DNA from 3 places in the Bacillus sp. JZ105 genome. Region 3 is predicted to be linked to each of the others. Evidence: a T-box and tRNA genes for the amino acid it is inferred to sense, from the RefSeq annotation. Region 3 holds a T-box; the other regions hold tRNA genes.
The links. A T-box is a leader RNA that pairs with one kind of tRNA and senses whether it is charged. The one in region 3 lies ahead of M1D81_RS13015 (valine--tRNA ligase), so its partner is inferred to be a tRNA-Val.

Region 1 (2,234 bases), 1.6 Mb from region 3:
TTATCTCCCCCAAGAGTCCACATCGACGGGGAGGTTTGGCACCTCGATGTCGGCTCATCGCATCCTGGGGCTGTAGTCGGTCCCAAGGGTTGGGCTGTTCGCCCATTAAAGCGGTACGCGAGCTGGGTTCAGAACGTCGTGAGACAGTTCGGTCCCTATCCGTCGCGGGCGCAGGAAATTTGAGAGGAGCTGTCCTTAGTACGAGAGGACCGGGATGGACGCACCGCTGGTGTACCAGTTGTTCTGCCAAGGGCATCGCTGGGTAGCTATGTGCGGACGGGATAAGTGCTGAAAGCATCTAAGCATGAAGCCCCCCTCAAGATGAGATTTCCCATTCCGTAAGGAAGTAAGATCCCTGAAAGATGATCAGGTTGATAGGTCTGAGGTGGAAGCGTGGTGACACGTGGAGCTGACAGATACTAATAGATCGAGGACTTAACCTATATTCTATTGTGAAGCATGAACATTGTTATCTAGTTTTGAGAGAATATTTTTAAAATATCTCTTGATTTATTTTCAATACATAGTATAATATCTTTTGTCACTAAATTGTCTGGTGATGATGGCGAAGAGGTCACACCCGTTCCCATACCGAACACGGAAGTTAAGCTCTTCAGCGCCGATGGTAGTTGGGGGTTTCCCCCTGTGAGAGTAGGACATCGCCAGGCTTTCTTCATTCCGCAGTAGCTCAGTGGTAGAGCTATCGGCTGTTAACCGATCGGTCGTAGGTTCGAATCCTACCTGCGGAGCCAATTTGGAGAGCTGTCCGAGTGGCCGAAGGAGCACGATTGGAAATCGTGTAGGCGGTAACCCCGTCTCAAGGGTTCGAATCCCTTGCTCTCCGCCACAATTTACATAATAAAGGGCCCGTTGGTCAAGCGGTTAAGACACCGCCCTTTCACGGCGGTAACACGGGTTCGAATCCCGTACGGGTCACCATTTTTATAGAATATACACCAGCATTTATTATTCGGAGGATTAGCTCAGCTGGGAGAGCATCTGCCTTACAAGCAGAGGGTCGGCGGTTCGAGCCCGTCATCCTCCACCATATCTTTTATATCGTCGCGGGGTGGAGCAGTTCGGTAGCTCGTCGGGCTCATAACCCGAAGGTCGCAGGTTCAAATCCTGCCCCCGCAACCAAAATGGTCCGGTAGTTCAGTTGGTTAGAATGCCTGCCTGTCACGCAGGAGGTCGCGGGTTCGAGTCCCGTCCGGACCGCCATTTTTCAAAAGAATACTTGGCTCGGTAGCTCAGTTGGTAGAGCAACGGACTGAAAATCCGTGTGTCGGCGGTTCGATTCCGTCCCGAGCCACCACTATTTGCCGGTGTAGCTCAATTGGTAGAGCAACTGACTTGTAATCAGTAGGTTGGGGGTTCAAGTCCTCTTGCCGGCACTGTTTTTCAAAAGTGGAGGGGTAGCGAAGTGGCTAAACGCGGCGGACTGTAAATCCGCTCCCTCCGGGTTCGGCGGTTCGAATCCGCCCCCCTCCACCATTTTTTGTTTTCATAGGGGCATAGTTTAACGGTAGAACAGAGGTCTCCAAAACCTCCGGTGTGGGTTCGATTCCTACTGCCCCTGCCAATTATACTTTATAATTCATTACATCTATGGCGGTTGTGGCGAAGTGGTTAACGCACCAGATTGTGGCTCTGGCACTCGTGGGTTCGATTCCCATCAATCGCCCCATTTTATTATTGGGCTATAGCCAAGCGGTAAGGCAACGGACTTTGACTCCGTCATGCGTTGGTTCGAATCCAGCTAGCCCAGTTGATATGCGGAAGTAGTTCAGTGGTAGAACACCACCTTGCCAAGGTGGGGGTCGCGGGTTCGAATCCCGTCTTCCGCTCCAATAATGGCGGCATAGCCAAGTGGTAAGGCAGAGGTCTGCAAAACCTTTATCCCCGGTTCAAATCCGGGTGTCGCCTTTTTTGAAAAGACTGCCGGGGTGGTGGAATTGGCAGACACACAGGACTTAAAATCCTGCGGTAGGTGACTACCGTGCCGGTTCAAGTCCGGCCCTCGGCACCATTGTTTTTTAATATAAGATGCGCTCTTTTATAATCATGCCGGTGTGGCGGAATTGGCAGACGCGCACGACTCAAAATCGTGTTCCTCACGGAGTGCCGGTTCGACCCCGGCCACCGGTATCAAATTGCTTTAGAATCAAGGCCTCAACATTAAGTTGAGGCCTTTTTCTTTGTGTTCTAACGCGCGACTATAAGCGACTAAAAAA
Region 2 (2,234 bases), 300 kb from region 3:
TTCCAGTTGGAACTGATCTTTTTTGTGCAAGTTGAGGGTACATTTATGCACTTGTTTGATAAAAGATCGTGGCTTCATTTTATGTTCACAAGCAGCGTGTAAAATACTTGGATATAAAGAGAAAATGAGCCTATCGCATAAAACATATCTATAAAAAAACAATAGAGAGACAGAGTATCAGCTTATATAGGGAAATTAAAGATGTGTAAGCCTATAAACCAACAGACAAATCCTTTAAAGGTCCAATATTATAATAAAAGTTACCAGTTACAGCTGCCTTATTATCCGAGGTCACCCAAGCATTTTTCCCATGAGGAGCCTGCTTTTTGATCAAAGAATAATACTTTAAATATTTAAAAATGAAGCAAAACCTATAATCATCCCTAAAGCAAATAACCCCAAAATAGAATAAATAGTTACTTTCCAACCTTTTGTTAAAGCCATCAGAATCACCTCTAATCAAATTTAATCTTATTATAACTATTCTTTCCAATAATTTGTATAAGTTCTTTTTCCATTTTTATTTCCTACAGTCTTAACAGTAAGAGTACCTAATGATTTTTATAAATACTTATGGCTAAAGAGATTACATATATCATTAAAGTATAAAAATGAGGGACTGCTAATATTTCTGAAGGAATCGAACGTTTTAAAAGAGAATATAGAAGAGAGAAGTTCAGCTGCTGAACGTGGAACAGCAGCTGTTTGAATAGGTGAAATGACAATCATTTGTTAAAAGAAATACGCAATGAAAATTGAAATAAAATTTTTTTAATATAGCCTTTACAAATGATTAAAACCTGTATATAATAATCTTTGTCGGATCGAGAGATTCCTACATAGTGGAGGATTAGCTCAGCTGGGAGAGCATCTGCCTTACAAGCAGAGGGTCGGCGGTTCGAGCCCGTCATCCTCCACCATATTTATTCTTACATAATGTTAGGATAGATAAAGCCGGTGTAGCTCAACTGGTAGAGCAACTGACTTGTAATCAGTAGGTTGGGGGTTCAAGTCCTCTTGCCGGCACCACTTTCATATGGTAAGATAGACAAGTCGCTTTTAAAGCGAGCCATTAGCTCAGTTGGTAGAGCATCTGACTTTTAATCAGAGGGTCGAAGGTTCGAGTCCTTCATGGCTCACCATGTTTCATGCGGGTGTGGCGGAATTGGCAGACGCGCTAGACTTAGGATCTAGTGTCTTTATGACGTGGGGGTTCAAGTCCCTTCACCCGCATTGCCAAATAAAATAAAGAAATCCTGTAATGCGGAAGTAGTTCAGTGGTAGAACACCACCTTGCCAAGGTGGGGGTCGCGGGTTCGAATCCCGTCTTCCGCTTATACCATCCACGCCGGGGTGGTGGAATTGGCAGACACACAGGACTTAAAATCCTGCGGTAGGTGACTACCGTGCCGGTTCAAGTCCGGCCCTCGGCATTATCAAATAAGCGCCCGTAGCTCAATTGGATAGAGCGTTTGACTACGGATCAAAAGGTTAGGGGTTCGACTCCTCTCGGGCGCGCCATTAAGATCGGGAAGTAGCTCAGCTTGGTAGAGCACTTGGTTTGGGACCAAGGGGTCGCAGGTTCGAATCCTGTCTTCCCGACCATCTTTTATGGGGCCTTAGCTCAGCTGGGAGAGCGCCTGCCTTGCACGCAGGAGGTCAGCGGTTCGATCCCGCTAGGCTCCACTTTTTAAAAAATGTTGATCATGGCGGTGTAGCTCAGCTGGCTAGAGCGTACGGTTCATACCCGTGAGGTCGGGGGTTCGATCCCCTCCGCCGCTATAAAGGACCTTTAGCTCAGTTGGTTAGAGCAGACGGCTCATAACCGTCCGGTCGTAGGTTCGAGTCCTACAAGGTCCACCATCTATACGGAGGAATACCCAAGTCCGGCTGAAGGGATCGGTCTTGAAAACCGACAGGGGTGTCAAAGCCCGCGGGGGTTCGAATCCCTCTTCCTCCGCCATATTTTTTTAAAACCCATATCATCGCGGGGTGGAGCAGTTCGGTAGCTCGTCGGGCTCATAACCCGAAGGTCGCAGGTTCAAATCCTGCCCCCGCAACCAAAACGGTCCGGTAGTTCAGTTGGTTAGAATGCCTGCCTGTCACGCAGGAGGTCGCGGGTTCGAGTCCCGTCCGGACCGCCATTTTTCAAAAGAATACTTGGCTCGGTAGCTCAGTTGGTAGAGCAACGGACTGAAAATCCGTGTGTCGGCGGTTCGATTCCGTCCCGAGCC
Region 3 (2,234 bases):
ATCGATCCATCACTTTTTGTATAATGATGTAGGGACAGGACATTTCACCAATTTCGAGCGGTCTAAAAAAGCCTCCCCCATTTATGATCTTCTGACCTTTTACTTTCGGACTTTCAAAACCTATCCTACGTCTTGTCCTGAATGTACTTCTTTGTTTTATACGTATCAAAAAGGAAACCCTCTTCGGGAGGAAGAACTGCATTTATTCTTAAGCTACCTTGCATATCCGCAAGGGCTGTTTGATACAGTAAAAGCCTATGAGGCAGGCGGGCAGGATGAAATGGAAAGCTGCCAGCAGCTGTTAAGAGCGTATTGGCAGATGAAAAATTCTGAGCCGACCGTCATGAAAATTCACGAAATTGAGCAGGCTAGACGGCTTGAAGAAGAACAAAGTGCCTCGTCATCGGCGGAATGACGAGGTGATGCTTCGTTGGCTTTATATGGGCAGGTACATAATGATGAGTTTTTAAAACCAATCAAGATGAAAGGCACAGGCGAGAAAAATAAGAATACCTAGAATGAGGACGTCAAATGTCGTAGGGAAAATGATCGTACGAAATCCTTGAAATATAGCAATGGGGAGAACGACTTGGGAAGCAACTGCCCGAATTTGTCTCAGCCAGGGGGGAAGTGTGTAAGGATTGATCTTCTTCAAATCAAACGCCCTCCTTTTTCATTTTGTTATTATCATATGGGCAAAAGGGCGAAGGGTGCCTGCCCAATTTGTATAAAGAAGAAGAAAAGCGGAAAAGATGATTGACGAAAACAAAAGGCATTTAGTAATATTAATAAAAGATGAGTATGTGCTGATGAACGTGATATATCGTAAGCGTGGATCAGGAAGAGTACGAGCAAGACCCTAAAGAGAGGGAAACCAAGAGCTGAAAGGTTTCCTAGGATGTACTTGTTTGGAAGGTCGCCTGTGAGCTTAATTTCTTGAATGAACAAGTAGAGAAATTCGGGAGAACCCCGTTATCCTTTAGAGTGTATGGGACACGTGTATGTGTCTCGTGAAAAAAGGTGGTACCGCGAAAAAGCTTTTTCGTCCTTTTATAAGGATGGAAAGGCTTTTTTTATGTTTCATCAGCCGAAAAAATGTGGAGGTTACACAAATGGGAACAAATAATCAAGAAATGCCAACAAAGTACGACCCTAATGCGATTGAAAAAGACCGCTATACGTACTGGCTTGAAGGAAAATTTTTCGAAGCACAAAATGACAAAACGAAAGATCCATATACAGTCGTCATTCCTCCACCAAACGTGACAGGAAAACTGCACCTTGGGCATGCATGGGATTCTACACTGCAAGACATCGTGACACGTATGAAACGGATGCAGGGCTATGACGTTCTTTGGCTTCCAGGTATGGACCATGCCGGTATTGCGACTCAAGCAAAAGTCGAGGCAAAGCTTCGCGAAGAAGGCGTCAGCCGGTATGACCTTGGCCGGGAGAAATTTGTGGAAGAAACGTGGAAGTGGAAAGAAGAATATGCAGATTTTATTCGCAGCCAGTGGGCGAAAATGGGTCTTGGTCTCGATTACTCTCGTGAACGTTTTACTTTAGATGAAGGTCTGAATAAAGCCGTCCGCCAAGTGTTTGTTCAATTGTATGAAAAAGGGCTTATTTATCGCGGAGAGTACATCATTAACTGGGATCCAGCAACGAAAACGGCACTTTCTGATATTGAAGTCATTTATAAGGATGTTCAAGGTGCGTTTTATCACTTGAGATATCCGCTTTCAGATGGAACAGGTTCAATTGAAATTGCGACGACTAGACCTGAAACAATGCTGGGGGATACAGCCGTAGCCGTACACCCTGATGACGAACGCTATCAGCATTTGATTGGAAAAACAGTGGTTTTACCAATCACAGGCCGTGAAATCCCAATCGTCGGTGATGACTATGTCGATATGGAGTTTGGCTCAGGTGCTGTGAAAATTACACCTGCTCATGATCCGAATGACTTTGAGCTTGGAAACCGCCATGGGTTAGAGCGTATTCTTGTCATGAATGACGATGGTACAATGAATGCGCATGCCCTGCAATATAAAGGGATGGACCGCTTCGAATGCCGCAAACAGCTTGTGAAGGATTTACAAGAGGAAGGCATTTTGTTCAAAATTGAAGACCACATGCATTCAGTTGGTCATAGTGAGCGAAGTGGAGCTGTCGTTGAACCGTATTTATCGACACAATGGTTTGTGAAAATGCAGCCGCTGGCAGACGAA

Region 1: it encodes a tRNA-Val, which carries the amino acid that the T-box ahead of M1D81_RS13015 (valine--tRNA ligase) is inferred to sense. The anticodon was not compared.
Region 2: it encodes a tRNA-Val, which carries the amino acid that the T-box ahead of M1D81_RS13015 (valine--tRNA ligase) is inferred to sense. The anticodon was not compared.

Annotation. Positions count from the first base shown of each region.
Region 1 is NZ_CP096387.1:882,206-884,439, forward strand. Features, by position in the region: rRNA gene M1D81_RS04335 (23S ribosomal RNA) at 1-443, shown strand, start outside; rRNA gene rrf (5S ribosomal RNA) at 553-668, shown strand; tRNA gene M1D81_RS04345 (tRNA-Asn) at 678-752, shown strand; tRNA gene M1D81_RS04350 (tRNA-Ser) at 757-847, shown strand; tRNA gene M1D81_RS04355 (tRNA-Glu) at 865-939, shown strand; tRNA gene M1D81_RS04360 (tRNA-Val) at 973-1,048, shown strand; tRNA gene M1D81_RS04365 (tRNA-Met) at 1,064-1,140, shown strand; tRNA gene M1D81_RS04370 (tRNA-Asp) at 1,145-1,221, shown strand; tRNA gene M1D81_RS04375 (tRNA-Phe) at 1,240-1,315, shown strand; tRNA gene M1D81_RS04380 (tRNA-Thr) at 1,322-1,394, shown strand; tRNA gene M1D81_RS04385 (tRNA-Tyr) at 1,410-1,494, shown strand; tRNA gene M1D81_RS04390 (tRNA-Trp) at 1,509-1,582, shown strand; tRNA gene M1D81_RS04395 (tRNA-His) at 1,612-1,687, shown strand; tRNA gene M1D81_RS04400 (tRNA-Gln) at 1,697-1,768, shown strand; tRNA gene M1D81_RS04405 (tRNA-Gly) at 1,776-1,850, shown strand; tRNA gene M1D81_RS04410 (tRNA-Cys) at 1,856-1,926, shown strand; tRNA gene M1D81_RS04415 (tRNA-Leu) at 1,941-2,029, shown strand; tRNA gene M1D81_RS04420 (tRNA-Leu) at 2,067-2,148, shown strand.
Region 2 is NZ_CP096387.1:2,822,601-2,824,834, reverse strand. Features, by position in the region: tRNA gene M1D81_RS14575 (tRNA-Val) at 845-920, shown strand; tRNA gene M1D81_RS14570 (tRNA-Thr) at 954-1,029, shown strand; tRNA gene M1D81_RS14565 (tRNA-Lys) at 1,067-1,142, shown strand; tRNA gene M1D81_RS14560 (tRNA-Leu) at 1,151-1,233, shown strand; tRNA gene M1D81_RS14555 (tRNA-Gly) at 1,264-1,335, shown strand; tRNA gene M1D81_RS14550 (tRNA-Leu) at 1,348-1,433, shown strand; tRNA gene M1D81_RS14545 (tRNA-Arg) at 1,445-1,521, shown strand; tRNA gene M1D81_RS14540 (tRNA-Pro) at 1,529-1,605, shown strand; tRNA gene M1D81_RS14535 (tRNA-Ala) at 1,614-1,686, shown strand; tRNA gene M1D81_RS14530 (tRNA-Met) at 1,709-1,782, shown strand; tRNA gene M1D81_RS14525 (tRNA-Ile) at 1,787-1,863, shown strand; tRNA gene M1D81_RS14520 (tRNA-Ser) at 1,871-1,963, shown strand; tRNA gene M1D81_RS14515 (tRNA-Met) at 1,987-2,063, shown strand; tRNA gene M1D81_RS14510 (tRNA-Asp) at 2,068-2,144, shown strand; tRNA gene M1D81_RS14505 (tRNA-Phe) at 2,163-2,234, shown strand, end outside.
Region 3 is NZ_CP096387.1:2,527,505-2,529,738, reverse strand. Features, by position in the region: gene ysxE (spore coat protein YsxE) at 1-415, shown strand, start outside; gene M1D81_RS13020 (hypothetical protein) at 467-655, opposite strand; T-box leader at 824-1,053, shown strand; gene M1D81_RS13015 (valine--tRNA ligase) at 1,113-2,234, shown strand, end outside.